2 regions of the Deinococcus hopiensis KR-140 genome follow, and region 2 is predicted to be linked to the other one. Evidence: riboswitches for the same ligand, from Rfam matches in the RefSeq annotation. Region 2 holds a riboswitch; the other holds the start of a gene.
The links. A riboswitch is a leader RNA that binds a small molecule or an ion and turns the genes downstream of it on or off. The one in region 2 is predicted to bind S-adenosylmethionine.
Positions count from the first base shown of each region.

Region 1 (14,639 bases), on a different contig from region 2:
CGTAGACGCTGTTGCGCTCCTCGTGAAAAATAGCGTCCTTCGTTGGGCTCAGGCCGATGTCCAGAGCGTAATTCGCGTTGACGATCGCCGCGTCCACATCCTGGAGGGAGCGGGGCAACTGGGCTGCTTCGAGTTCGCGGAATTTGAGGCGTTTGACGTTGCTGACAATGTCGGTGAGGCCCGCCCGTACACCTGCGCCGGGCTTCAGCCGGATCAGTCCAGCCCGTTCCAACAGCAGCAGGGCCCGGGCACCGTTGCTGGGATCATTGGGGATGGCGATGGTCGCCCCGCTGCGAAGCTCGGTGACCTTGGCAACCCTCTTGCTGTAAAGCCCCAGTGGGGGTAGATAGACGCCCCGTACCGGCACGATGTTCAGCGGCCGATTTTGCTGAAAGGCGTTCAGATAAGGCGTGTGCTGAAAAAGGTTGGCGTCGAGACTGCCTTCGCCGAGCGCGACGTTGGGTTGAACATAGTCGCTGAATTCACGGATCTGCAGCTCCACCCCCTGCTTGGCAAGGATGGGCTTGACGAATTCCAGCAGTTCTCCTGCGGGAACCGGGGTGGCTCCGACCCGGAGGGTTCCAGCAGAGGCCGTGGAAGCGAGGATCAGGGCGGACAGGGGCAGCGTCAGTCGCATAGCGGCACTCCTTGGAGAAAAGGTTGAGAACGTATTTAACGGTGGTCGCTGCGGGAGGCGGCGCGGTCACCCACCCACTGCACGCCCTGCACGAGCAGAAGCAGCACGGTGACGGTGGCGATCATGACGCCCGTTTCGAAGCGCTGGTAGCCATAACGGATGGCCAGGTCACCCAGGCCGCCGCCACCAATGGCACCGGCCATCGCGCTGTATCCAATCAGGCTGACGAGCATGACAGTGAAGCTGTAGATCAGGGCCGGACGGGCTTCGGGCAACAAAACTTTGAACACCACCTGCGGGGTGGTGGCTCCCATGGCGCGCGCGGCGTCCGCCACGCCCTGGGAAACGTCCCGTAACGCGCCGTCCACCAGGCGGGCGACGAAAGGGATGGCCGCGACGGTCAGCGGCACGATCGCCGCGGTGGAACCGATGCTGGTGCCGGTCAGGAGCCGCGTCAGTGGAATGAGCAGCACAAGCAGGATGATGAAAGGCAGGCTGCGCCCGACATTCACCACGGCGTCCAGTGCGCGGTGGAGCAGCCGCTGGGGGAGCAGACCGCCAGGACGCGTCAGGGTCAGAAAGACGCCCAAGACCATTCCCAGCAGTTGCGCCACCAACGCGGCGGGCACCACCATCCACAACGTATCCAGGGTGGCCTGCCAAAGCAGGGGCCAGAGGGCTGCCAAGTTCATGCGGGTACCTCGACCAGGTGTGCGCTGCGGTCCAGATGCCGGTTCACGTCTGCGGCCCCTTGAGGCAGGGCCAGCCAGGCATCTACCCCCTTCGGATGCGCGTGGGCCTGCACGATGCGCGCGCCCAGCCCCGCAAGGGCGTTCAGGGTACGGGGGCTAAGGTCCGGCAGCGTGAGGTGGCGGAGTTGCTCACCGTTTTCCAGCGAAACTTCCGGACGGTGGGCATTCAGCAACGCGCGGGTCACGGCGTGCTGAGGGCAACTGAGCACGTGGCGTGTTTCGCCCGCTTCCACAAGCACGCCGGCGTCCAGAACGGCGACGTGCGTGGTAACCGCCCGCACGACTTCCATCTGGTGGGTCACGATGACCAGGGTGAGGTTGCGGTCCTTTTGCAGGTCGGTGAGCAGGGTCAGGATGCCGGCGCTCGTCTCCGGGTCCAGGGCCGATGTGGCTTCGTCGGCCAGAAGCAGGTCAGGATCAGTCGCGAGCGCGCGGGCGATCCCGACCCGTTGCTTTTGCCCTCCAGAAAGTTGCGCTGGGTAACGGGAAGTGTAGTCGCCCAGGCCGACCTGCGCCAGCAGGTCGCGTCCACGCGCTTCACGCTTGGCGCGGGGGACACCCAGCAGTTCCAGCGGGAGGGTGACGTTGCCGAGGGCGGTCCTCTGCGTGAGCAGGTTGAAGTGCTGAAAGACCAGGCCGGTCCGCACCTGGCGTTGCCGCAGGGCTCTGGAGCTCAGCCCAGCCATGGACTGACCCTGGACGAAGAGACGGCCAGCATCGGGCGTTTCGAGCCCACTGATGAGCCGAACGAGGGTGCTTTTACCCGCTCCACTGCGTCCGATAATGCCCGTGCAACTGCCTCGTGGGACGGTGAAGTTCAGATCGCGCAGAGCTGGAGTGACCTGACCAGGGTATGTTTTTCGCACCTGTTCAAAGTGTAGGGCGGGGGGCGGAGTGACGTTTGGCGTCACGGGGAGGGGCCTCCTCTGGCAGGATCGGGGTGGGCAGGGAACGCAAAACGGCGCGTCCCCTTCCGGGGCTTGAGCTCGTGGAAGGGGACGCGCCTTGAGGCTTGTCCGCTGGAACCTGCAAAGAGGAACACCCTTCCCTTATCGTTCCCGCCGCCTATGTAAAGCCATCGTTGGCGCGTGCGGGCTGGCGGAGCACCGGGTGCCGCGATGAGGGCCGGTTGCTGCGGCGATCTTCAGGCCAGATCCCTACGCCGCTCTGGATAAAGGTGGCCCGCCGAAACAGGCCGACGAGGAATCTAAAGCAGATGACCAGAAGTGTCAACCAAAGGGTGATGGCCTGCGCGCCGAACGCTGCTTCAATGCTTCCCGGTCTGCTCGGGGACAAGGCAAGCCGGAAGCAGGGCCATCAGGTGAGGGCCAGTTGCGCTTCACGCTGTTGCCGGGCCGCAGGGTGGTGTGGGTAAGGCAGCCCCAGGTTTTCTCGCAGGGTGCGGCCCTCGTACTCAGAACGAAACAGGCCCCGCCGCCGCAGTTCAGGCACCACCAACTCAATGAAGTCGTCCAGTCCTGCCGGGAGCACGGGGCCCATCACGTTGAAACCGTCTGCTCCACCCTTCACAAAGCGCTCTTCGAGCTCATCGGCGATCTGCTCGGCCGTCCCAACCAGCTGCCAGTGCCCCCGCCCCCCCGTGACGAAGAGGTACAGGTCACGGACGGTGAGGTTGTCCCGCCGGGCCTGCGCGATCAGGAGTTGCTGCCGACTGCGGTTGTTGTTTGTAAGGGGCAGGTCCGGCAGCGGACCGTCAATGTCGTACCCGGTCAGGTCCACCCCGAGAAGGTTGGAGAGTTGTGCCAGACCCACCTTGGGCAGCACCAGCGACTGAATCCTCTCAAACTTGTCCCGCGCTTCCTGTTCTGTCCGGCCAACGTAGGGCAGGACGCCCGGCATGATTTTCAAGTCCTCCGGCTGCCGGCCGTACGTTCTGAGCCGCCCTTTAAGATCGGCGTAGAACGCCTGGGCGTCTCGCAACGTCTGCTGAGCGGTGAACACCACGTCGGCAGTGGCCGCCGCCAGTTCTTTACCATCTTCGGAAGAGCCCGCCTGCACGATGACCGGGCGGCCTTGAGGAGAGCGCGCGACGTTCAGCGGTCCCCGGACTTTAAAGTGAACGCCTTCATGGTTCAGGACGTGCACCTTGCCAGGATCAGAAAACAGCCCACGGTCCTTGTCCCGAAGAAAAGCGTCGTCTTCCCAGCTGTCCCATAAGCCCAGGACCACCTGTGCGAACTCGCGGGCCCGGTCATAACGGTCCGCGTGGAGCAGGTGCTCGTCACGATTGAAGTTGAACGCTTCCCGACTGTTGGCCGACGTCACGAGGTTCCATCCGGCACGTCCACCGCTGATCTGATCAAGTGAGGCGAATTTGCGTGCGATATGGTACGGCTCGTTGTAGGTGGTGGTCTGGGTGGCGATCAGGCCGATGTGAGACGTGACGGCGGCCAGCGCAGAAAGCAGGGTGACGGGTTCAAAATGCGCGCCCCGCGAGGTGTGGCTGAAGACGCCGTCACCGTCCACGGAGGCGGCAACAGAGTCGGCAAAGAAAATGGAGTCGAATTTGGCCGCTTCCGCTTTCTGGGCAAGGTTCCGGAAATGATCGAAGCGGACGTGGGCGTCGGCCGGAGCACTGGGGTGCCGCCACGCCGCGATGTGGTGGCCGTCCGTCATGAGGAACGCGCCCAGCTTCATGTGTTGTGGGGTGGAGCGGGTCATGGGTGTTCTCCTGAATGTGCCTGCGCAACCGCTGGGCGGGTGCGGACGGGGAGGGTTAGCGGTCTGCCGTGAAATTCAGGGGCACATACCTGGTGGCGTCGATTTTCAAGGGGGTGGGGAGAATCTTGATCTCGTAGAAGGTATCGGCCAGACGCTGGAGCGGCACGGAGTCCGAAGGCCGGAAAGGGCGGATATTGAAGGGCATGGATTTGGGAACGGACACCGCCGCAACGCTGCGGGGAAGGCCGAGTTCCTCGCTGATCTGGGTGATTACCGCTGCCTGGTTTTTGTTGGCCCAATCGGCAGTCTGATCGAGGGCACGCAGGAGGTATTGCAGGGCACGCCGCTTCTCCGCGTCCTGAGTAACTTTGCTGCGCACCAGGAAGTAGCTGTTTGAGCGCCCCAGCCCTTTCAGATCGCGGATCACGCGCGCTTTGGTGGCTTGCAGGGCCGTGGTCAGGAACGGCTCCCAGATGACCCAGGCATCGATGGTGCCGCTTTCGAACGCCGGGCGCGCATCCGGCGGCAGCAGGGAAACGATGGTGACGTCGTTGAACGTGAGCTTCGCGGCTTTCAAAGCCCGGTAGGCGAAGAAGTGGGCGCTTGATCCCCGGGCCAGGCCGATGCGTTTTCCCTTGAGGTCGGCGACCGTTTTGATGGGAGAGTTGGTGGGAACGATGATGGCCGACGCGGTATCACTTTGCGCCTCCGTCACGGCAACGTACTTCAGGTCTGCTCCTCCCGCCAGCGCAAACACGCCAGGCGTGTCGCCGACCGAGCCAAAGTCGATCGCACCGGCGTTGGCCGCCTCCAGCAGTGGAGGACCCGCGGTGAACAGGCTCCATTTGAACTCGATTCCCTGTGCTTTGGCCGGGTCCAACGTTCCCCGCGCTTTGAGCAGCGCGAGCAGACCACCCTTCTGGTATCCGATGTTGAAGATGGTGGCCGCCTGGGCTTGATGGGTCAGGGTGAGGGCGGCACCGAGTAACAGTGCCCGGGAGAGGGTAGACACGGTAGCTCCTGACTGAAACTGAGAAACGGTAGAACAAGGCTGCCACGACCCAGCGGAACGGGTACTCCCCCGGGGTTCGGCGCAGGAGTCGGTGTGACGCCCAAGTAACGGCGTCACGGCACCTGGGCGCAACGCAGCGGGTCAAGCGGCGCAGCAGCGCCGGGAAAATCGTTCAGGTTCCGCTCAACAGCGGCAACAGGCTGGAACAGAGGGTAACGGCATGGAACCAAGGGGCAGTGGAGGCTTCATCATGGGTCTCCTGGCGACAGTGCGCTGGGCGAAAGCAGCACCAGCGGCTGTGTGGACTGGCCCTTTTCTGGGTTGGCGTTAACGTAGACTAGTTTACAAAGGTTGTCAACTATAATGGAGTCCTGTTCATCTTTGAGCCTTGGAGACCCGCGACTAAAGTCGTGGGAGGAAAAGGCTCTGGCGTGAAGCGCCACACAAGGTGGAAGCCTCTTGACGGTCTTATACGAGACCAAAGTGATTCTCGTATGGGCAAAGTCGATGATGAGGCTGTAAAACTCGTCTATGAAGGCCTGGTGCGGAATGGCTCTCAGGCGCTAAAAGGTGAAAATCACTTTAATTTCGTATTGTTGGTACTCCGTTGGGTCTGAAAGTGCTGGCGAAGAACACGGGGGATTCCCACTCTTTCCGTACCGCACTGACCCCAGAAACACGGGCACCATCCATCAGGTTCCCGCCAGTCAACGAAGTACCAATAATGGTACTCCGTTGGGTCTGAAAGTGCTGGCGAAGAACACGGGGGATTCCCACCCTTTCCGTACCGCGCTGACCCCAGAAACACGGGCGCCATCCATCAGGTTCCCGCCAGTCAACGGAGTACCATTATGCGGAATTAAGGTGAGTTCGGAATATGAGAGCTGCAGCCTTGATTCCGCACCATACATCTGAAGAGCTTGAAGTGGCGTATCGCCAAGCCGAACGTCCTACGCCGTTTAGGGCTGAGCGAGGTTGTGGGCGAGGACGGCCAGGACGACGCGGAGCTGGAGAGAGGGAAGCGTTTTGGTCTGAACGGAGCGAATTTGAGCTTCGACCAATTGTGAAAAGACGGTTTCAATGCGTTTGCGGAGCTTTGGGTGGCGGTCTTGCCGCCACCCGTTGTCATAGCGGGTGTTTTCTTGGGTGGGAACAGGTAGCCCAGGCAGCAATAGCCCTTGTCCCCAATGATCTTTGGCCCGCCGAACTCAGGCCACCTCCGGTTCAACTCATAGCTGACGATGGTGTCGTGAAGATTGGCGGGTTTGAGGAGGTACTGGACGATCTCCCCTGCGGGTGTCACCCAGGCATGCAGCTTGTACCCGTACACGTCGCCCTGGGTCCCAAACCCCCATTTCGCTCCCGGGAACTTGCACCGCTTCCCTCGTTTCGGGCGACACACCGGGAGCGGCATGGAGTCAATGATCACTTCTGCACAGCGTTTGGCGGGGCTGACCAAGGCTTCGAGGCGGTCCAGCAGACGTACGCTTCGCATGTACGCCTGGGTGTAGGAGGGAAGACCGCGTCGGTCTTCCCTCAACATGTTCCACCAGATCGAGGGATACGGCTGCTTGAACACGAAGCGAGCGAGCAAGAGGGCCACGAGCAGGGCATCCGTCAGCTTCTGATGCTTGAATCGCTTCAGATCGCTGAAGTGCCGCTTCGCCCAACGGTGGAGCTGACGAATCACCGCACGACGACCTAAACTATGATGGAGACGGTATCTGCAGATACCGTCTCCATTTTTCCTCGTCTCCGTCCTACTCGGCTACCCCAGCCTCAAGCCCTAAACGGCGTAGCCTATTGAACGTTCCCGCTGGCAGATTATCTGGCTCAAAAGCAAAGGAAAGTCAATTCCGGAGATCATTGACGCAACCGGATTCTCGCGTACAACGATCATCGCCCTTCAATCCGACACTGCGGGATTACTGGCAGGCCCGACAGAAGCGTTGCGTTGCGCGGCAGATTCACCAGAAGGAGAGGTTGGAACTTCTGCGCCTTCAGGACGGCAAGTGTGGTCTGTGCCGTCTTCCGCTTGCAGCGGAAGACATGGACGACCATCACGTCACGCCAAGACACGCGGGGACAGAACACTGGACTGAACCCTTAGGAGCGGACCAAGAGGCCAAGCACTTCGTCCCCGTCAGCCCGTAGGCTGACGGCACCGAAGGAGCCCGTATGCCCGGACGTACCCACAGCCGTGAGTTCAAGCTCGACATCGTGAATCAAGTTGACGGGGGTCAAAAGACGACCGCTCAGCTCTGCCGAGAACACGCTCTCTCGCCCAGTCTGATCCACCGCTGGCGGAAGGAGGTCGAGGTGCGTGGGGAAATGGCTTTCACCGACCAGGCCAAGCCCGACCAGTCGTTGGAACAGCGAATCGCCGAGTTGGAACGGTTTTGCGGGCAGTTGTCGTTGGAGAACACAATCCTAAAAAAGTCGTTGGCGACGTACCGCTCGAAACAAGGCACCAAATGATCGAGGATGCGCGGAGCGCGCCCAAAAGAGGTGTCGGTGCGTCGTCTGTGTGAGCTGCACGGGGTTAATCGCTCGTGGTTCTACGAACAGCAGGGCCGGGAGGAGATGGACGCCGATCAGGCGTTGTCCCAGGACATTGAGGCCGTAGTGGTGGAGTTCGACGGATACGGATATCGGCGTGTCACCCGCGAGTTGGCCCGACGAGGCCGCCCAGTGAACCACAAGCGCGTGTTGAGAGTCATGCGGGAACGCCGGTTGCTCTGCCGCCCGAAGCGCCGCTATCGGGCGACAACCGATTCCAACCACAACGAGAAGCGCTTCCCAAATCTGCTACGCGAAGTCGTCCCAGTACGGCCAGATCAGGTCTGGCAAGCCGATCTGACCTACGTGCGAGTCCGCCAAGGCTTTGTGTACCTGGCCTGCGTGCTGGACGGTTTTACCCGTGAGGTGGTGGGCTGGTCCATGTCAAAGTTTCTGGACGCAGATTTACCGCTGGCAGCGCTCAACAACGCGCTTGCAGCGCGTTGTCCTGCCCCCGGTCTGCTGCACCATTCGGACCAGGGCGTGCAATACGCCAGTCGGGTGTACGTGGACCGCTTGCGGTCCGCAGGAATCACGCCAAGTATGTCCAGGACAGGCAATCCCTATGACAACGCCAAAATGGAGAGCTTCTACAAGACCCTGAAGACTGAGGAGGTCGATCTGCAAGAATACGTCGATCTGGACGACGCTCGACGACACATCGAGTTCTTTATTGCGGACCTGTACAACCGTCGCCGACTGCACTCCAGCCTGGGGTACGTTCCACCCGCCGAGTTCGCCGCCCGCTACACTACCGCCCAGATGTGACTTGCCCTGCGGTCCGCTCGATTGGGTTCACTCCACACATTGGATAACCGGATGCTTGTGCATCGCTGGTGCCACCACGCGCACCATCAGCGGGTTGGGTATAAGGGCTTGAAGGCTTGAGCCGTGTGCGGTGAAAGTCGCACGCACGGTTCTGAGGGGGCTGGGTGAGCCGCAAGGCTCACCCGGCTACCCGACGGGAGTGTCAGTTTAACTACGTATGAAACAAAGAAAGCCTCTGGGAAGCGGGGTACGCGTGTACACGCCGTGCTGCTACGCTGGCTTGTGTATGCCCGCCAAGCGAGGCCCCACCATCCTTCACGACCAGGCCGCCGTCAAGCCCCTGCCGCCCTCCATCCTCGCTGCGCTCGCCGCGTTCCGTGCGGCGCTGTCCAGATACAGTGACGCCACGCGCCACTGTTTGGCGGAGGAGGGCGTCAGCCCCAGGCAGTTCACGCTGCTCGCCGTGCTCAGTCAAGCGCCGTCCGGACAACTCAGTGTCGGTGAGGTGGCTGCTGCGCTGCATCTGAACCACAACAGTGCTGTAGGACTGACGCAGCGTGCGGAACGCGCTGGGCTGATCGAGCGCGTTCCGGATTCGTCCGATGCCCGGCGGGTCCTGATCCGCCTGAGTGAACGTGGAACGGATCTGCTGCACCAGCTGGCCCGCGCGCATATCACTGGACTCTGCGAGGAGCGCGGTCAGCTGGTCACGTCACTGCAACGCTGGACACAAGAGCTTGAGGCAACGGAGGATCCCTAACTTCCATTGAGACCGGCACCAGCCCCTGCACCACAGCGCGCACGTTTCTCCATGAAGTTGGAACAGCGCGTGAAGGACTGCTGAAGCCTGGGCGCTGCACAAATGTCTAAGCTGAAACTCGCCGATTTGTATCGCATAACGATCAATTTGTGAAGCAGGTCTACCAACCCAGTCGCCCGTCCCTTGCCACATGTCTGACCCACACCGTTTCCGTCATCCAACGTTTGAGGTGCCCCACTTCTCCAGGCAGGAGGAAAAGCATGACCACCGAATCACGCAACAGCATTAACGACATCTGGGGACAGCGCACGCCGCACGGTCCTACTCAGGAGTGGCCCATACGGGTGGACGAACGGGTCCTGGAAACACCCGAGCGCTGGGTCCGGGGGACTTGCGTGCTGTGCTCGAATGGATGCGGTCTGGATATAGGTGTGAAAAATGGCCGGATCGTCGGCGTCCGCGGCCTCGCTACGGACGTGACCAATAAGGGTCGCCTGGGCCCCAAAGGTCTGCACGGCTGGGTGGCGAACCACAGTCCAGACCGACTGACGAAGCCGTTGATCCGCGAGGACGGGCAGTTACGAGAAGCGAGTTGGAACGAAGCCATGGACCTCATCGTGCGCAAGTCCAAACAGATCGTCGAGGAATACACTGCCCTGGGAATTGGCTTTTACACCAGTGGACAGCTCTTTCTGGAGGAGTACTACACGCTGGCCGTGATCGGCAAAGCGGGGCTGGGGACGCCGCACATGGACGGCAATACTCGGCTGTGCACAGCGACCGCCGCCGCCGCGCTGAAAGTCTCGTTCGGCAGTGACGGGCAGCCCGGTGGGTACGAGGACCTCGATACAACCGACACGATCTTGCACGTCGGGCACAACATCGCGTCACAACAGACGGTGCTGTGGATGCGGATCCTTGACCGCCTTGCAGGTCCCAACCCACCGAAAATCATCGTGATCGATCCCCGCTGCACCTTCACCGCCGAGAAGGCCACCATACACCTAACACCCAAAGTGGGTACCAACGTCGCGGTCCTGAACGGCCTGCTGCACCTGATCCTTCGGGCCGGGACCATCGATCAGGAATTCCTCAACGACCATACCATTGGGTACGACGAGCTCAAGGCAACCGTCGAGAAGTACACTCCCGAACTCGTGGAACAGTTGTCAGGTGTGCCGGCCGCTCACCTGCGTGCGGCCGGCGAGATCCTGGCGAATACAAAGAGTCTCGTCTCTACCGTCTTGCAGGGCGTGTACCAATCGATGCAAGCCACTGCAGCTGCCGTACAGGTAAACAACATCCACCTCGTTCGTGGACTGATTGGAAAACCTGGCAGCGGCATTCTCCAGATGAACGGACAACCCACGTCCCAGAATACCCGTGAGACAGGGGCTGACGGCGACCTGCCCGGCTTTCGAAACTGGGGGAACAAAGGGCACATCGAGCAGCTTGCCAGGCTCTGGAACGTTCCTTTGAACAAGATCCCGCATTGGAGTCCTCCGACCCACGCCATGCAGATCTGGCGGTACGCTGAGCAGGGAAGTATCAAGATGTTGTGGATTCAGGCGACCAATCCCGCTGTGAGTCTCCCTCAACTGGACCGCGTCCGGAAGATCCTTCATAAAGAAGACCTGTTCGTGGTCGTGCAAGACGCTTTTATGACGGAGACGGCACGTTACGCCAACGTGGTGCTGCCCGCCGCCATCTGGGGTGAGAAGACCGGTACCTTCACCAACGTTAGCCGAACCGTCCATATCTCTTGCAAAGCCATTGAGCCTCCCGGGGAGGCGAAGAGCGACCTCGACATCTTCCTCGACTACGCCCACCGTATGGATTTCCGAGACCAGGACGGGGAGCCGCTCATCAAGTGGACTGATGCCGAGAGTGCATTTGAAGCCTGGAAGGAATGTACCAGGGGGCGGCCCTGCGACTATACGGGCTTCACGTACGAGAAACTCCTCGCGGGCAGTGGTATTCCGTGGCCTGTGAACGAGGCGAACCCAAACGGTACCGTTCGCCTGTACACCGACTTCGTCTTCCCGACGAGTGCAGACTACGCCGAGACGTACGGGCATGATCTTGAGACGGGAGCCGCGCACACCCAGGAGGAGTACAAGGCAAACGATCCGAAAGGCCGCGCCCTGATCAAGGCCTCGGAGTACCGCGAGCCGCACGAGGTGCCGGACGACGAGTACCCCCTGTGGCTCACCACAGGGCGGCAGGTGTACCATTTCCACACCCGCACCAAGACGGGCAGGTCCAAGGAACTGCAAGAGGCTGCGCCAGACGCGTTCGTGCAGATTTCTCCAGAAGACGCGGCAACGTACGGCATTGAACAAGACGACTGGATTCTGGTGGAGTCTAGACGGGGCGTGGTAATCGAGCGCGCCCGCATCGGTGATATTGAGCCGGGTCTGGTGTTTATTCCCTGGCATTACGGGTACTGGGATGACCCGAGCCGGCCACGCGCAGCGAACGAGTTGACGCTCACCGAGTGGGACCCGGTGAGCAAGCAGCCGCACTACAAGTACGCCGCTGTGCGAATCAGCAAATACGATGCCAAGGACGCCGTGCCCCAACCCGGGTTGATGAGGCGTGCTGCGCAAGCGGCCACGAACCTGCTCTCGAGAAACCAAGCCGAGGACAACACGGCCCCGAAGTCCCAAGCGCAACAGCCGAAAACGACACAAAGGGTGGATGGTTGATATGCACGTCGGAAATTACCTCGGATTGGTGCACGGCAGCGAAGAGCGGCTGGTGGACGCACTGTCGAAAGTGGCCGAACATCATCAGGACGAGCCCGATATTTACGAAACCTGTCAGCTACTCGCCGCCTGGTCCAGGAAACACCTCGGTCATTTGAAACCGCTGGTGCAGAAGTACAAGGAAAACAAGAATTCTGAACCGGAGAATCTGGAAAACGCGCTGTTTCATGGACCACGTCAGGGGAGCTTGGCGCTGCTGCGAGACCTGCACGACCTCTGGTTGCTGGCGAATGAAGTGCAACTCTGCTGGACTGTTCTGGAGCAGGCCGCTCAGGCACTGCGGGACGACGAGCTGGAGCGTGTCTGTCAGGAATGCGGCAACGAGACCAAACGTCAGCTCGCCTTTTTTCTGATGCGTATCAAGCAGGCTGCCCCTCAAACGTTGGTGGTCGCCTAGAGTATTTGTCCAAATTATATTGGGAGTTGAAGGACACCCCCCACAGCTGCGTTCTTGGCAACACGCATTGAGGGCTGCTCTCGCTGATCGATCAAAAAGAGGATCTCTTTTTGACAAACATCCCGAGGAACAGTAGGAAAGGGCACAGCCCTCCGCGGAAAGTACGGGTCAGAGGGGCAGCAGAGACGGGTTTAAGTTCCCAACGCCCTTCAGAGACGGCTTCGAGGGTTCCATCCGTCACCTTGATGGCGGTCTCGTCGTCAATCCAATAGGTTGGCACGGGGACCTCGGCGGCCATTCTCTCTACCTTGGCTGAAGAACGCTCTGGATGGTTCTCGTGATCCAGGTGTAAAAGCAACGCGAAATCTACCAGCCCCATCCCCGCACTGATGACAAAGGGCGTCTCAGGGTCATCGTACGTCTCTCCGAAGACAGGGGCCGTGACCATGCTACCCGCGCTAATCCCCACATAGACCGTCTCTCGCAGCGACGGCAGGAGGTTCTCTAATTCGGACTCCCGCGTCCAGCAGCTCAGGCACACGACGTCGCCGCCATATACCAGCAGGGCGTCCGCCTCCTGAATAGCAGCCCAATACTCTTTTTTAATGCTGGGCAGTGCGGTGAGTTCCAGCACGCCCAACGACTTTCAACCCAGTTCATACATGGGGCTGGCGGTTGAACCATTAATAGGCCTCTTGCAAAAGTCTTGGACTAAGCTGGCCGGGTGGAGCGAGACCGTCTGACACGCACACTGAAGATGAATCGCAAGCAGTTTCGTCGACGCACCGGGGTCTACCCGGAGACCTTTGCCGAGATGGAAGAGGTGCTGATGCGACGCGAAGGACGGAAGAAGAAGTCTGGGCGCCCAGCCGCACTCAGCGTGGCGGAACAATTGCTCAGTCACGCTGGAATTCTGGCGCGAGCAGCGTACCTTCGCGCACCTGGGTGACGACTGGGGCGTGCATGAGCATGGCGTGCACCGCACGGTGGAACGCGTGGAAGCGGCTCTGATCGCCAGTGCACGGTTCCAGATGCCCAAGAAACGCGTGTTTCAGGAAGCGCAACTCGTGCACAGCATCGTTGCGGTCGATGCAGCTGAAGTGCCCTGTGAACGGCCCAAAAAAAGCAGCGCGCTTGGTACAGCGGGAAGAAAAAGTGCCACACCCTGAAATTTCAGCTGGTCATCTGCACCGTGACGCAGCGCATCCTGAGCACCGCCACAAGCGCTGGAGCAGTTCACGACCTGAAGCTGTTGGGTTCGTCAGACGTCCGTTTTCCTCACCAAACGGCGCTGATTGGAGATGCTGGGTATCAGGGCTTGTGGAGAAGTCACAGGCACGCCATCACCCACAAGGCGACGCTCGCGCCCACCTCTGTCCGCGGAGCAGCGCCAGGAGAACCGTGTGCTGACCTATATCCGGCAGGGTATCCTACATGTGATTCGCCGCATGAAGATCTTCCGCGTGTTGAAGGGCGTGTACCGACATCAGCGGCGTCGGTTTGCGCGCCGGCTTCAGCTCACCGCGGCCCTGCGCAACCTCACACAAGCCTGCCGATCATGACTTTCGCAAGAGGTCTAATGAATTCCCGATCAGCCATGTCAGGTCCACCGGAAAAGGAGTAAATTGCTGTGGGAATGCATAGATCGGCTTCCCCAGGAGGTCGAGTAGCGCGGCATGAATGCTCGGGTTTTTAATGCCAGCCGAAGTAAGCAGGAGTTTCACTGTCCTCCCCAGGAAATGAGATACAGGCGTATGCGCCTTGACTTGGCGCGAAGCAAACGAGCACCGCCTTCCCCCAAACTCTACCCCCGTTTATGAGGGAAGCTTTCTACTGATGAGGCCTGTGCTGAGGAGGTGTTCGAGCCTCAGGACGAGGAGACGGAGAAAGCGCGGAGCACGAGTATCCGAGCGTGCCGAAATGACACGGCGCGCCGGGCCTTGCGACACTCAAGGGAGGGTGAGAGCCGGTGGAAGGGGGAACGTCCGCTGGTCCTCCTGGACCCTCGAATCGGGGAATGCTCCAAACGAGCGTCCCGACGATGAGCAACCCAACGCCGACCATCCCACAAAGTTGCGGGGCGCTTTCGCCGACCAGTCCCCAGACCTCTGCTACGGTACGGCGTGATCAAAGACGATATGGCCATTCACGCAGGCGTTCCCGAAAAAGCCGTTAAAGCCGCGCTTAAGCAACTCCGTGACCACGCAGAGCTGGCCGAGGTCACGTGGGATACGGCCCGTAGTCGTCCCGGTAGGCCCATCAAGGTCTACTTTGAGGCGGCCACCATGGAGCAGATTCGGGCAG
Region 1 covers NZ_FWWU01000011.1:41,576-56,214, reverse strand. The annotation lists gene B9A95_RS30305 (MetQ/NlpA family ABC transporter substrate-binding protein) at 1-637, opposite strand, end outside; gene B9A95_RS30300 (methionine ABC transporter permease) at 673-1,329, opposite strand; gene B9A95_RS30295 (methionine ABC transporter ATP-binding protein) at 1,326-2,300, opposite strand; SAM riboswitch class I at 2,436-2,567, opposite strand; gene B9A95_RS30290 (LLM class flavin-dependent oxidoreductase) at 2,707-4,071, opposite strand; gene B9A95_RS30285 (aliphatic sulfonate ABC transporter substrate-binding protein) at 4,127-5,083, opposite strand; partial or broken gene B9A95_RS30280 (IS982 family transposase) at 6,043-6,815, opposite strand; gene B9A95_RS30275 (transposase) at 7,262-7,561, shown strand; gene B9A95_RS30270 (IS3 family transposase) at 7,568-8,410, shown strand; gene B9A95_RS30265 (MarR family winged helix-turn-helix transcriptional regulator) at 8,697-9,170, shown strand; gene B9A95_RS30260 (molybdopterin oxidoreductase family protein) at 9,431-11,878, shown strand; gene B9A95_RS30255 (molybdopterin oxidoreductase) at 11,880-12,335, shown strand; gene B9A95_RS30250 (Type 1 glutamine amidotransferase-like domain-containing protein) at 12,427-12,969, opposite strand; gene B9A95_RS35960 (hypothetical protein) at 13,093-13,284, shown strand; gene B9A95_RS35955 (hypothetical protein) at 13,310-13,504, shown strand; partial or broken gene B9A95_RS36475 (hypothetical protein) at 13,501-13,602, shown strand; gene B9A95_RS36470 (hypothetical protein) at 13,739-13,897, shown strand; gene B9A95_RS30230 (hypothetical protein) at 14,459-14,639, shown strand, end outside.
Region 1: it holds a riboswitch for S-adenosylmethionine, as region 2 does, so the genes downstream of both, B9A95_RS30295 (methionine ABC transporter ATP-binding protein) here and B9A95_RS24370 (O-acetylhomoserine aminocarboxypropyltransferase/cysteine synthase family protein) in region 2, are expected to answer to the same signal.

Region 2 (14,639 bases):
GGCTCGGTGAAAAGGGTGTGGACGAGGTAGGCGTCGTCGGCCTTGTAGCGGGTGGTCAGGCCGAGGTTGATGCGCTCGACGCGGTGCTCCAGCGCTCCCCCCGTCACCTGCACCACGCCGGTGAGGTCCTCGCCCACCCGGACCGCCGGATTCTGCACGAGGGCGTCCACACGCGCTCCACCGATGCCGACGGCCGCCATCATCTTTTTCAAGAATCCCATACAGATCACAGTACGTGACCGGGTCGGGAGAAGTTCCTCCGCCCGAATTGACTGGCGGTTGCAGTGCCCTAACGCCCCTGCAACCGCCGGGCTGCCACCAACGCCGCTCCCACGATCCCCGCCTCGTTGCGAAGCTGCGCGGGGACGACGCGGGTGCGCTCGGCGACAAGGGACTCGCTCCACTTGTCGGCCTTCTTGCTCACCCCGCCGCCGATCACGAACAGATCCGGCGAGAACAGCAGCTCCAGGTGCGCGAGGTACTTGCCGGCGCGGCCCGCCCACTCCTTCCAGCTGAGGTCGCCCTGCTCACGCGCGCGGTCCGAAGTCCAGGTCTCGGCGTGTCTGTCACCCTTCAGGTACAGGTGCCCGAGTTCGGTGTTGGGTACCAGCACGCCGTCGTGGATCAGGGCGCTGCCGATACCGGTGCCGAAGGTCAAGACGAGCACCACGCCCCGCACGCCCGCTCCGGCGCCGAACTGCGCTTCCGCCAGGCCCGCCGCGTCGGCGTCGTTGATCAGGAAGACCTCGCGTCCCGTCGCCTGCGAGAACAGCGCTGCCGCGTCCAGTCCAATCCAGCCCTTGTCGACGTTTGCGGCGCTCAGGGTCTTGCCGCCCTGCACGATGCCGGGAAAGGTGACGCCCACCGCGCCCGTGTGCCCGAAATGCCGGACCAGTTCGTTCACCACGTTCTGCACAGCGTCGGGGGCCGCCCCCGGAGGCGTGGGAATGCGGTGCCGTTCGGCCACGAGTTGCCCGGTGACGGTGTCTACGGGCGCCCCCTTGATGCCACTGCCGCCGATATCGATGCCGAGAATGACGCTCATGAAGGACAGGGTACGGGACGGAGGCACCGCTTGTGGTGGGTTAAGCGTTTATTCGACTGTTCTGTTCTGGCCGCGCGTCATTTGCCGCCGCGCTTTCTCCCGGTACATCCGTTCGTCTGCCCTCTCGATGAGGCTCCGGGCGTCGCTGCCCGCCTTGCTGTCGATCAGCCCGACACTGGCGCCCACCGGCTGGACCGTTACCTGACGCGCCGCCAGAACGGCGACGTCCACGCATTCCAGGACGTCGTCCTCACCCAGAGGGTCGAGCAGCAACGTGAATTCGTCTCCCCCATACCGGTACACCTCACCTGAGCGGCGCAACTCGCCGCGTAAGGCCGTGGCAAAGACGCGCAACAGGTGGTCGCCGGTGGCGTGGCCCTCATTGTCATTGACCCCTTTGAAGCCGTCCAGATCGATCAACCCCAGGGTAAAAGGCCCACCAGAGGCCAACCGGGCCGTCAGGGCTTCCTCGAAGGCTCGCCGGTTTCCTACCCCCGTCAGGGCATCTTGGCGGGCCATCTGGTCCCGCAGGGCCAGGGCAGTTCGGTGCTCCAACGCGGCGCGCACGCTGCGGCCAGCGGCGTCCAGCAACGCGCGGTCACTCTGGCGCCATGCCGCCCGGGGACCACGTTCTGCCCGTACGACCACCAGCAAAAAGGTGGTTTCTCCGAAGTGTCCCAGGGGCAACCAGGCCGCTGCCCGAATTCCAGCCTCCACCGCTTCGGGCAGGGCGAGCGGATGCGTGGCGTAATCTTGAAGGTAGACGGTGGAGGCGGCGCCGTGCAAGGAACGGGTCACGCCTCCAACCAGACGGGGCAGGCGCAGGGCAAACTCCAGGAGGGCGGGGCTCAGGTCGGGCTGGTGGTGGGCCACCTGAATGGAAAGGTCCTCCCCCTCCACGGTGATCAGGCCTGTCCAGTCCGCGTAGACCGTTGCGCCGATCATCTGGGCAGCAGCGAGGGTGGCTTCTTCGGGGGTCAGCGCCGAGTCGAGGAGGCTGTTGACCTCTTCGAGCACCTGGGCGTGCGACACGAACCGCTGCAAATCGCGCAACTGCTGTCCCTGCTGCTCCACCTGCCGTTCCAGCTCCTGCTGGCGCAGCCGCAGTTCCAATTCGTCCATCACCAGTGCGGCCAGGTCCTGCAAGGTCGCCCGGTCTTCGGCACTGAGCGTCCGGGGTCGGCTGTCGATAATGCAAATGGACCCCAGGCGGTGTCCGAGCGGCGTCACCAGTGGAGCGCCGGCATACATGCGGATGAAGGGCGCCTCCGTGACCTGGGCGTTGTCCTGAAAGCGGGGGTCAAGCGCCGCGTCCGGCACCTCCAGCACTTCCCCGCCCAGGATGGTCCAGGCGCAAAATGAACGCTCGCGCGGCGCCGTGCTGTCGCCAGTGCCGAAGCAGGACTTGCCCCATTGCCGGTGTTGATCCACAAAATTGATAATGGCGGCAGGAGCCTGAAGCGCACGGGCCGCCAGCCGGGTGAGGCGGTCAAACGTTTCTTCAGGAGCTGTATCGAGGATGTCATAACGGGCGAGATCGAGAAGCCGTCCATATTCATCTTCGGGAAGTGGAGCGGCGGGCATGCCCTTACCTTACGCCGCCTTCCCTTTCTGTACTCTTGCCGCCGCCCCCGCACGTTTCCCTGTGAACGCAGTGCAAAAAACCGCCTCCGTGTGGGAGGCGGCCTTTTCAACAGGTGGCGCTTATTTGTTGCGGGCACCCTTGGCCGCGTCCACGAGGGCGCGGAACGCTTCGGGCTCGCGGGCGGCGATGTCGGCCAGCACCTTGCGGTTCAGGTCCACCCCGGCGAGCTTGAGGCCCCCGATGAAGGTGGAGTAGTTCATGCCGTGCAGGCGGGCACCGGCGTTGATGCGCTGAATCCACAGGCGGCGGAAGTCACGCTTCTTGTTGCGGCGGTCGCGGTACTCGTAGGTCGCGGCGTTGAGCAGCGTCTGGAAGGCGTTGCGGTACTGCTTGGAGCGGCTGCCCCAGAAGCCCTTGGCGCGCTTGAGCACCTTCTTGTGGCGGCGGCGGCGGATCGTTCCAGTCTTGGCGCGTGGCATCTAGTTCACTTCCCCTTCGGCAGGGCGAGCTTCATGCGCGCCCACTCGCTCTTGGCGAGGACGAAACCCTTGCCCTTGCTGCTGATTTCCGCACCGCTCTTGCCGGTGTTCTGGTGGCGCTTGCCACTCTTGAACGCCATGACCTTGCCGGTCGCCGTGATCTTCACGCGGCGCGTCACGCTTTTTTTCGTCTTCATCTTAGGCATCTGGCGTGCCCTCCTTCGTGGCCCAGTCGCGCCCACCTTGAGGTGGGGCTCGTGTCCGGGGTTCGGGCCGTCCACGCGGGACTGTTGGTCGCCCTGCCCCACTTGACCAAGAGAAGACTATACGCGACGGGGGCGGGAGGGAGCAAGGGGTCAGGCCTGCCGGAAGTAGCGCTGGGCTGCCCGAAGCTGATCGGCATGCGGCCCGAAGACGCGGCGCACAGGCGCGTTGCCCGCGTCCGCTCCGCCCTGATCCGGCCCGAACTGCTGCGCGGCGAGGGGGCCAGCAGGTGAGCGTGGAGCCGTGTGCCGAGGTGACCGCCCCGCGCTCCGGGCCGCACGCCGATCCGGTTCCCGCGCTCCCGGGACGCTGCGCAGCCCCCACGGCTCCGGCGGCCACCACGCCCTCCTCTTTCCTGCAACAGCGCCAGCCCTGGGACAGCCCAAAGTCCTCCCGCCCCAGGTGGGCGAGCAACGGCCAAACCTCGGGCCGGGCCAGCTCGGTTTCACCGCCCTCCACCACCGCGGGGTCTTCTGGGTAAGGCTGGGCACGCCGGGTTGTCTCGCACGGCACGTGCTCGGAGTCCAGCGTCCAGCCCGCCGCCCCAGGGCGCCTGGGTCATTGTGAGGGCGTCCATGTCCTGCACCCGCAGGAGGCGTTCCGGAACGGCCCGTTTACGCAGGGCGTGGGCGAGAGGAGGGTGATGGCCTCCCCCGGTGTGTCCGCACGGAACGTAGAAATGAGCGGCACCTGCGGGGAGCCAGACAGCAGGGCCGTACCCTCTACCCCCCGCGCCAAGCGCAGAATCGGGCCCTGACCGAGACGAAATGTCGCTGCTTCCAACCGTTCCCGCAGGAAAGCGAGTCGGCGCTCGGCCCCAGCAACATCCCTGCGCAGGGCGAAGAGACCGGCCAGGGAGCCGTGGGTGGGGCAACCAATGGTGAAGGTGGACAAGGCAAGTTCAGGGAAATCAGGCCGCCGGGAACGCGATCAGGAGGGCAAAAGGGCCGGTTTCCGGAGCGGCGGGGCGCGGTGGGACTTGACCGGTACAGCCATGGGCACCCCAGGGACCAAAGAAGATGCAGGCCGCTTCCGCGCCCGCATGGGGGAATGGGGGACCGAGGTTGTGGCGTAGGCCACGCGCCTACTCCGCCCCCACCAGCCACAGCGCCCGGTACGGTTCCAGATGCAGGGTGCCGCCATTGAGGTTAAACGCGCTCCCGCTCAGGAGGTCTTGGCTCCGCTCACCCAGGGCGTTCCTCAGGGAACAGGCGGGCAACGTCACGCTGTCCTCGCTGAAGTTGTACACCTGCACCATCTCGCCCAGGGGATGTTCGCGGCGCAGCAGCAGCACCCGCCCATCGGGACTGGGCATCACCCGGCTCTCGATGCTGGCGTGCAGGTGGGGCGCCTCGCGCCGGACGCGCAGCAGGTGGCGCAACCCGGCATTGACGCGGGCAGCGGGCAATTGAGGCTCGTCTTCTATGCGCCCAGCCAACGCCCAGTCCATGCAGGGCCGGTGAACCCAGCGGTTGTCGGGGGCATGTTCGGGCACGTCCGCGAAGCCGTAGTCATTCAGCAGCGCCAACTCGTCGCCCATATACAGCAGGGGCACACCGCCAAAGCCCAGGATGACGGCGTGCAGCAGCAGCAGGCGGTCGATGGCGTCGTTCACACGTCCCTCGTCTCCGCCCTCAAGCGCCGCCTCCAGCCCGGCGAGGCTCGCGCCCATGCCGCTGATGCGGCGGTCCCCCGTGGCGGGGTTGTACTGAAAGACGAGCCCGCGCGCGAACGAACCGGGAAACCCGCCGCTGTAGAAGTCGCTGAGGAAGCGCCGATGCGCCTCGCCGCTTAGGCCTGCGCGGGCAGCGTCCTCGTCGCTGATGGCCCAGCCGATGTCGTCGTGGCAGCGCACGTAGACGCCCCAGGTGGTGGTGGTGGGCTTGGGGGGAAAGGCACGCAGGGCTTCCTCGAACAGGCGGGTGTTGCGGCTGGCAAGGCTGCTCCACAGCTGCACCATCACGCTGTTGTGGTACGCCATGTCGGACACGCGCCCATGGTGAGCGCCCCGGCCCAGGTAGTGAATCAGCTGCGCCGGCGCGACGATGGCCTCCGCCTTGAAGGCCACCGCAGGCGCGACGATGCGCGCGGCGGTCCGCAGGGCGCGGGTGAGCAGGTGAACCTCGGGCTGGTTTTGGCTGTCGGTGCCCAGCCGCTTCCACAAAAAGGCGATGGCGTCCAGCCGGAACACCTCCACGCCCCTGTTGGCGAGGTACAGGATCAGGTCCACAAACTCCAAAAACACGCCGGGGTTGGCCCAGTTCAGGTCCCACTGGTAGGCGTTGAAGGTGGTCCAGACCCAACCCTGGGCCTCCTCATCCCAGGTGAAATTGCCCGGCGCGAAGTCGGGGAAGATTTCGGGCAGCGTGCGCTCGTAGGCATCCGGCCCGGTCCGGTCCGGGTAGATGTGAAAGTAGGCACGGTATTTGGGATCGCCCGCTCGCGCCCGTTCGGCCCACTCGTGCTCACGGGCGACGTGGTTGAGCACCAGGTCCAGCTCCAGGCTGATGCCCCGGCCCCGCAACGCACGGGCCAGGTCACTCAAATCGTCCATGTTGCCCAGGTCTTCGCGCACCGCACGGTAGTCGGCCACCGCGTAGCCGCCGTCGTTCTCGCCGGGACGCGGCTTGAGCAGCGGCATCAGGTGCAGGTGCGTGACGCCCAGACCTTCCAGATACTCCAGATGTTCGCCCACGCCCCTCAAGGTCCCGGCAAAGCGGTCCGCATAGGCCACGTAGCCCACCATCCCGGGCTGCTGCAACCAGTCGGGTTGCAACAGCCGGGCCTCATCGAGTCGCCGCAGATCGGTGGGACGGGCATGGAAGGCGCGCAGCATGACTTCCAGCAACTGACCCAGCAGTGTCCCCGTTTCTTCCCCATACAGCGGACGCAGGCTGTCTTGCAGGTCCGCGCCGTAGCGCTTCAGGCGCAGCAGGAAAGTCTCTGCGTCCCGGTCATCGTCGAAGGCCATCCGCAACCGTGCGGCGAGCTCTGAATTCAGCACCCGGACAGCATAAGGCGTTCGGGAAGAGGTGGGACCGGTTCCAGAGAATGAAAGCTACCCTTCGCCCACCGCCCGCAACTCCGTCCGCACGTCCATCAGCGCCTTACCCAGCAGGTTCTCGCCCCAGGCGTGGCGATTCGCCTCCGCACCGGATTCGCTGAAGCCGATTCCCCAAATACGGTCGGTGGGCGCCGCCTCCACGAGTTCGGCGTCGCCCGTCTCCAGCAGGAAGGCGCGCAGTCCAGGGTTCTGACCGAACTTCAGCCGCAGCATGTCCAGAGCCACGCCGTGGCGCTCACGGGTCCATACGGCATCGTCGTAGGGCGTGACGCGGCGGCCCAGCGCCTTGCACTCGGCGGGGGTGCAGGCGGCGAGGATGGCCGAACGCCGTTCCCCGTCTCCGAACAACTGCGCCTTGCGGGCCATCAGGTACTGCTCGGCCCAACGGTAGGTGACGCCCGCTTCGGTGAAGACGCTGGGGTGGAAATTGGAGAACGGGTGGGCCGTTCGGTAGAAGTAGAGGGTCTGGGACACGCGCCCAGTGTTTCAGGCCGCGTCCGAGGGGAAATCTGCCAGGGCGCGTAGGTCAACTGACCGGGCGCGGGCGCGCCCCGGCGCCCGACCAGCTCAAGGCCTCGCCGCCAGTTGGATGGCCAGACCCTACTGAATCTCGTTGTGCGAGACGTTCAGGTACACGGCCACCTCATCCAGGCTTTCCACCTGAACCAGAGGGATGTAGTGGTGCTGGCCATCGTGGCTGCCGCTGCGCGTGAGCTTCACGCGGTCGCCCTCCAGGCCGTCTACCGTGCCGACGTATTCGCCGTTCACGTCCTTGACCTGCAGGTGGTCGCCCTCGCGCGTCAGGCGCTCGCGCAGGTCCTGGGCAATGCGGTCGGTGATCTGTCCGGTCTGGTCGCTCTGCGTCATGAACGCAGCGTAGGCCGCGCTGTCCTCGCGGAAATGACAATTCCCTTGACTGGACCATCACCGCCCCTTGGGTGAGGGGTAAGTTTGTACGCTTTACGACACCGGGGGAAGGGCCGTGGGGGTAGAGAAAGGGGCTCAACCCGCACGCCCAGTCGCCTCCGCTCAGCCCCCAGCCCAGCGTGTTCAAATTGAGGGCCACCAACGCGCCGTTCACCCGCTCCCCAAACCCGGTCGGGGCCAAAGGCAGCGCCGGTGCGGGCGCCAGAATGCCCTTCTCGTTGAGAAGACAGCAACACCACCTGCACGCGGGCCATCACCGCCTGATCAGCGCAGCCTTGGGCGTCATGAACGTCGCCCCGGCGCAGACCCTTTTCCGCCGCGTTCAGCCAGAAGCCGGTCTGCCACCCGTAGCGCGCTTCCAGAGCGTGCGCGAGGGCGTCCGGATAGCCTCACGCAACTCCGCCAGCCGCCCGCGCGTCCTCCACGCTCTGGGCCACCCGTCCCAGCCCCTCGGCAGATGAAGTCCACCCGCTGACCGTTCACGGTCAGCCGAGCGCCGCCGTCCACCCAGGTTCCCCAGCCACCGGGCCGTGTGGCCTGGGCCGTACCCCGTCATCCAACGCGCGGTACAGGGGGTTCAGGGCCGCCAGATCGAATCCATTTTCAGCGTCGTAGGCCAACGACAGGTCTATGTCCGGGTCCCAGCGGGCCTTTCCGCGCGTGCGAGCCGCCCAGGGCCAACGCCTGCGCTCCGGGAACCCCGATCAGGCGAGCGGCGATGCGCGAAGCGGGCGGGGAAACGGCCACCATGCCCCGACTGGAACTGCCCCGCTATCATGCCCTCCATGACGAAGGACGGCGGCAACAACGGCAAGGCAGACAAGAAGGCCCAGCAATACGGAGTGACGCCCCAGAGCGTGGATTTCAACGACTGGTACAACGAGGTGGTCAAGAAGGCCGACCTCGCCGACAACAGCCCCGTGGCGGGCGCGATGGTGGTGCGGCCCTACGGCGCGGCCCTGTGGGAGAACGTCCAGCGCTGGCTCGATGACCGCTTCAAGGCCACCGGACACGAGTCGCTGATCTTCCCCACCCTGATCCCGATGGGCTTCATCACGAAAGAAGCCGACCACGTGGAGGGCTTTGCGCCCGAACTGTTCACGGTCAGCAAAATCGGCACCGAGGAGCTGGCCGAGCCCTACGTGATGCGCCCTACCAGCGAGACGATCATCGGGCACATGTGGAGCGGGTGGCTCAACAGTTACCGGGACCTCCCCTTCCTGCATTACCAGTGGGGCAGCGTGTTCCGGGCCGAGCTGCGGACCAAGGCGTTTTTGCGGACCTCCGAGTTCTTCTGGCACGAGGGCCACACCGCCCATGCGGACGAGGGCGAGGCGCGCGGCGAGGTCCGGCAGCAACTGGACGTGTACCACGAGTTCTGCCGCGATATGCTCGCGCTGCCCGTGGTGCGCGGCGAGAAAACGGCCAGCGAGAGATTCGCCGGGGCCGTGGCGACGTACTCCATTGAGGGCATGATGCGCGACGGCAAGGCGCTGCAATCGGGCACATCGCACTACCTGGGCCAGAACTTTTCCAAAGCCTTCGACGTGAAGTTCCAGACCCGCGAGCAGAAGGAGGCGTACGCCCACACCACGAGCTGGGCCATTTCCAGCCGCATCATCGGCGCGATCATCATGACGCACGGGGACGACTTCGGCCTGATCATGCCCCCCCGCATCGCGCCCATTCAGGTGGTGGTGATCCCCGTAGGCCGCAAGGACAACTTCGACGCAATGGTGGAAGAAGGCGAGAAGTTGGCCGCCGAACTCCGTGCCCAGGGCATCCGCGTGAAGGTGGACAAACGCGACGGCGTGACCAACGGCTTCAAGTACAACGACTGGGAACTCAAGGGCGTGCCCGTCCGGATCGAACTCGGTCCCCGCGACCTGGAGCAGGGCGTGGTGGTGGTGAAAAACCGCAACGGCAAGGACAAGGAGACGCTCGGCCGCAACGAAGCCGTGAGTGGTATGACCGCTCGCCTGGACGCCATTCACACTTGGCTGCTCGACCGCGCGACGGACTACATGATGGAGCACACCGTGAAGGCCGACAGCTACGAGGACCTGCAGGCCGCCATCGAGGGCGGGAACTGGGTGCGCGCCTTTCACTGCGGGGACGCGGCGTGCGAGAAGAGCATCAAGGACGACACAAAGGCCACCACCCGTAATATTCCGCTGGATGACGCGGAATTCTTCAATGAACGCGAGGAGGGCCGTTGCGTGAAGTGCGACCAGCCCAGCCCCTACGGCAAGCGGGTGATTTTCGGCCGGCAGTACTGAGGGGTGAGGCGTTATACGGGTTGCGTCCGTTTCGTGAACACACCGGAAGGCCGCCGGGTTGCTTCCCTCCACGCCCGGAACCCGTTTCTCTCCTTCTCGCTTTGCTCGGGCTGAATCGCTTTGCAAACGGTGCAACCGGAGTGGGGATTCGGGATCAGGGGTGAGGAAAGTCGGGCCATTGCGCTCCATCTCGGCGTGAGGTGGGGCGCTCGACCGTGTGGGGAGACGGCCCGTCCCCTTGCGCGCCCGTTCGGCTGTTGCTCGGTCGGGCGCCAGGCGTGCGGCGTTGCCGGCACCGCACGCCTGCTCGGGAGTCATGCGGGTGTATACCGGCTGGAACGTGTTTTCCCCGTTTGTACTGGCGCGGCTGTGGCCCCGTCTGCTGGGTTCCAGATCGGAACAAACCCGCCACCCCGGGGGTACACCGGCCGCTGCGCTGCTGCGAGCGCCACGCGGGTCAGTCTGATGTGCGCGGCCCTGGCCCTGAGTGAGGCGCATCCCCGCCCCCAGCTTGGCCGTCTCCCTTACCGCCGTACTGCCGTGTCTGCTGCACACCGAATACACGCTGCGCTACTACGCTGACGGCCGCGGCGTTCTGTTGCTGGAGGGGGACGCGGCCCTGACAGGCCCCGACTCTCTGTACCTGGGCCTGACCAACGGCATGACGCATCAGGTCAGCGGCGCGAACACCAACTCGCGCTCCGTGCGCCGCCTCATCCTCACCGGTCCGCCGCCATCAAATAGACCCCCGCGAGCAGCACCACCGCGCCCAACCAGCCGCGCCATCCATGCGGCTCGCGCAGAGCGAGGGCGCTGAACAGAAAGATAAAGGCCAGGCTCAGGCGGTCCAGCGCGGCCACTCCCGCCGTCGGTCCCACCCGCAGCGCCGCGAAATAGGCCAGCCAAGACGTTGCGCCGCTGAGGCCCGCCAGCGTGATAAACAGCCATGCCCGGCCCGTCAGGTGCGCCTTGCCGAACAGGAGCGGCCCCAGTTGCCCAGTGCCCAGCGCCACGCCGAGCATCACGAGCGCCATGATGACCGCGCGCAGGGCCGTGGCGAGGGTGGGGTTCACGCCCTCCAGGCCCAGTTTTCCAAACACGGTGACGCCCGCACCGCCCAGCGCCGCCAGCAGGCCCAGCGCGATCCATCCGAGGGAAGGCATGGCGGCCAGCATAGGCGACGCCTTCGAGAATTTTGTGTTTCGTTTTTTGATGCTTCGGGGGCCCGTCTGCTAGCGTAGGCGGCATGACGGCCACCCGCAGCACCCGCCAGCGCGACGTGATCGCCCGCGTGCTGGGGGAGGCCGAGGGGCCCCTCGCGGTGGTGGACGTGTTGGAACGCGCGCAGGCGGACCTGCCTGGCCTGGGCATCGCCACAGTCTACCGGACCCTCAAGCTCCTGACCGAGCAGGGCCAGATTCACCCCGTCACCCTGGACGGCGAGACGCGCTACGAGCGGGCGGGAGGCGGCCACCACCATCATTTTTCCTGCACGGGCTGCGGGCGGGTCTTTACCCTGCACACCTGCCCCGTCGCCCTGCCGCGTGGCACGGTGTATCCCGGCGGTTTCATCGTCGAGGCGCACGAGGTCACGCTGTACGGCAAATGCCCGGCGTGCGCGGCCTCGGCCTGACATAGGCGGTTTTGCTCCAAGTACCCCGCGCGGCTTCCGTGCCGGCGGCTCGGGAGAAGGGGGCAGGTGTGCACCTCTCCCGCTCGCGGCGGTTGACCCCCCACGCCTCCGCCTGCTACCCTCGGCGGTAGCTCCCGCGTGGAGCCACTCCTTATCCAGAGCGCCCGAGAGACCTGGCTCGCAGACGGCGCGGCAACCGGACCTCATCACGTCACGGTGCCAAGGCCAGCCCACCGCCCCCATCAACGATGATGGCCGGAGCGTGGGACCGATCAGGGAAGGTCACGCGGACGATCATCACCCCCGCCCCTTCTCGATGTCCGAGAGGGGGCACGCCTTTTTGGCTGGCCCCTCACCCCCCCGAGCTTTTTTCTCTGTGAGGAGTCCCCATGTCCACCCCCAAGCACCTCCGTTTTGAAACCCTGCAGGTCCACGCCGGTCAGAAGCCCGATCCCACCACCGGCGCGCAGGCCGTGCCCATCTACGCCACCAACTCCTACGTGTTCGAGTCGCCCGAACATGCGGCGAACCTGTTTGGCCTGCGGGCTTTCGGCAACATCTACAGCCGCATCATGAACCCCACCAACGCCGTGTTCGAGGAGCGCGTGGCGGCGCTGGAAGGCGGCGTGGGAGCCCTGGCCGTGGCGAGCGGGCACGCGGCGCAGTTCCTGGCGATCACCAACGTGGCGCAGGCCGGGGACAACATCGTCTCCACACCCAACCTGTACGGCGGCACCGTCAACCAGTTCCGGGTCACGCTGGCGCGGCTCGGGATAGAGGTGCGCTTTACGGGCAAGGACGAGCGCCCCGAGGAGTTCGCGTCCCTGATCGACGACCGCACGCGGGCAGTGTACCTGGAGACCATCGGCAACCCGGCGCTCAATGTGCCCGACTTCGAGGCCATCGCCGCCGCCGCGCACGCGAAGGGCGTGGCCGTGTTCGTGGACAACACGTTTGGAGCCGGAGGGTACTACTGCCAGCCGCTGAAGCACGGCGCGAACGTGGTGCTGCACTCGGCGAGCAAGTGGATCGGCGGGCACGGCAACGGCATCGGCGGCGTGATCGTGGACGGCGGCAATTTCAACTGGGGCAACGGGCGCTACCCCCTGTTCACCGAGCCCAGCCCCAGCTACCACGGCCTGAACTTCTGGGAGACCTTCGGCGAGGGCAATGGGCTGGGTCTGCCCAACCTGGCCTTTATCCTGCGCGCCCGGACCGAGGGCCTGCGGGATCTGGGCGCGACGCTCGCGCCGCAGCAGGCGTGGCAGTTCATTCAGGGGCTGGAAACGCTGAGCCTCCGCGCCGAGCGCCACGCGCAGAACGCGCTGGCGCTGGCCTCCTGGCTGGGCACCCACCCCGACGTGGCGCGCGTGACCTACCCCGGCTTGAGCAACCACCCGCACTATGACCGGGCGCAGACCTACCTGCCGCGCGGCGCGGGGGCCGTCCTGACCTTCGAGCTGCGCGGGGGGCGCGCGGCGGGCGAGGCGTTTATCCGCTCCACCCAGCTCGCCCAGCACGTCGCCAATGTGGGCGACACGCGCACGCTGGTGATTCACCCGGCCAGTACCACACACTCACAGCTTGACGAGGTGACGCAGGCTGCAGCGGGGGTCACGCCCGGCCTGGTCCGCGTCTCGGTGGGCATCGAGCATATCGACGACATCCGCGAGGACTTCGCGCAGGCGCTCGCCACGGCGCTGGTGGACGCCGAGAGCGTATGACGGCTGTGACGCTCTCCCCTGACCTTTCGCCTCCCCCCCCGCCCGAGCGATGTTTTCGGCAGCAGACGGCGCTGCTGTTCCGGCAGGCACCGCTGCTGCTGGACTGCGGACAGCCCGTCAATGACGTGCGGGTGGCCTACCACACCTACGGCACGCCCTCGGAACACGCGGTGCTCGTGCTGCACGCGCTGACGGGCACGAGCGCCGTGCATGAGTGGTGGCCGGACTTTCTGGGCGAGGGCCGTCCCCTGGACCCCACCCGGGACTACATCGTGTGCGCCAATGTACTGGGCGGCTGTGCGGGCACCACGGGTCCGGCGGAACTGCCCCAGATCGGCAGCGGGGACGCGCCCCTCACCCTGCGTGATATGGCGCGGGTGGGGCGGGCGCTGCTGGAACACCTGGGCGTGCGGCGCGTCTCGGTGGTGGGGGCGAGCATGGGTGGCATGTTGGCCTACGCCTGGCTGCTGGAATGCCCCGATCTGGTGGACCGGGCGCTGATCGTCGGGGCCCCCGCGCGCCACTCGCCCTGGGCGATTGGGCTGAACACGGCCGCCCGGAATGCCATCCAGGCGGCTCCCGGTGGCGAGGGCCTGAAGGTGGCGCGGCAGATCGCCATGCTGAGTTACCGCTCGCCTGAGAGCTTCGCGCTGACGCAGGCGGGGACGAGCCACCGTCGGCCCGGCGCCCCTGCCATCACCACCTACCTCGAACACCAGGGCGAGAAGCTGGCAAACCGCTTCTGCGAGCGCAGCTACCTCGCCCTGACGGGCGCGATGGACCGCTTTCAGCCGAGCGACGCCGAACTGCAGACCGTCCGCGTGCCGGTCCTGGCGGTGGGCATCTCCAGCGACGTGCTGTACCCACCAGGGGAGGTGTGCGGGCACGCCGCCCTGCTGCCGAACAGCCGGTATCTGGAGCTGCAAAGCCCGCACGGGCACGACGCCTTTCTGATGGACCCGGGTCCGCTGCCCGCCTGGGCGGCGGAGTTTCTGACAGGCTGAGCCGGAGGGGCAGAGCCGGCCGGGGCACCGCGCCCAACCGTACCGCGCCCCGGAGTCGGAGGCGTTCTTGCCCGCCGCGCTGCCCCCAGAACGCGGGCGGGAACAGCACGGAACAGTCAGGCGGTGGTGCTCGGCCGTCCGAACGGGCATAGTGGGACCATTTGAGTCGGTCCGCCCCGGACCCGGCCGAGGTAACCCTGTGAAGACGCTTTTTTCCGTTCTGGACCTGATCAGCCTTCTCCTCTTCGTCCTATACGCCACGCAGCAGGTGCTGAGTGCCCTACAGCGGCGTCCCAAACCGCCCGTCGCGGGGGAGGGCGCTCGCCTCACCTTCCTGATTCCAGCGCTCAACGAGGCGGGCGTGATTGGCCCCACGCTGGACAACCTGCGCCGCACCGTTCCCGGCGCCCGGCTGGTGGTGATCGACGACGCCAGCGACGACGGTACCGCCGAGATCGTGGCGGAGCTTGCCGCCCGTGACCCGCAGGTGCTGCTGCTGCGCCGGCACCTGCCAGGAGCCCGGCAGAACAAAAGCCGGGCGATGAAGTGGGCGGTCGAACACCTGCTGACTGCCGGGCCCCTGGCTGGGCGGGACCTGACGCAGGAAGTCCTGGTGGTGCTGGACGCCGACGGGC
Region 2 covers NZ_FWWU01000009.1:2,241,313-2,255,951, forward strand. The annotation lists gene B9A95_RS24305 (sporulation protein) at 1-221, opposite strand, end outside; gene ppgK (polyphosphate--glucose phosphotransferase) at 290-1,045, opposite strand; gene B9A95_RS24315 (sensor domain-containing diguanylate cyclase) at 1,094-2,629, opposite strand; gene rplT (50S ribosomal protein L20) at 2,750-3,109, opposite strand; gene rpmI (50S ribosomal protein L35) at 3,115-3,315, opposite strand; gene B9A95_RS24330 (hypothetical protein) at 3,367-3,606, shown strand; gene B9A95_RS24335 (alpha-amylase family protein) at 4,458-6,377, opposite strand; gene B9A95_RS24340 (riboflavin biosynthesis intermediates N-glycosidase) at 6,432-6,911, opposite strand; gene B9A95_RS24345 (DUF2171 domain-containing protein) at 7,038-7,304, opposite strand; gene B9A95_RS34770 (hypothetical protein) at 7,968-8,114, opposite strand; gene proS (proline--tRNA ligase) at 8,150-9,643, shown strand; gene B9A95_RS24360 (EamA family transporter) at 10,363-10,806, opposite strand; gene B9A95_RS24365 (Fur family transcriptional regulator) at 10,890-11,276, shown strand; SAM riboswitch class I at 11,425-11,531, shown strand; gene B9A95_RS24370 (O-acetylhomoserine aminocarboxypropyltransferase/cysteine synthase family protein) at 11,666-13,000, shown strand; gene B9A95_RS24375 (homoserine O-acetyltransferase family protein) at 12,997-14,004, shown strand; gene B9A95_RS24380 (glycosyltransferase family 2 protein) at 14,204-14,639, shown strand, end outside.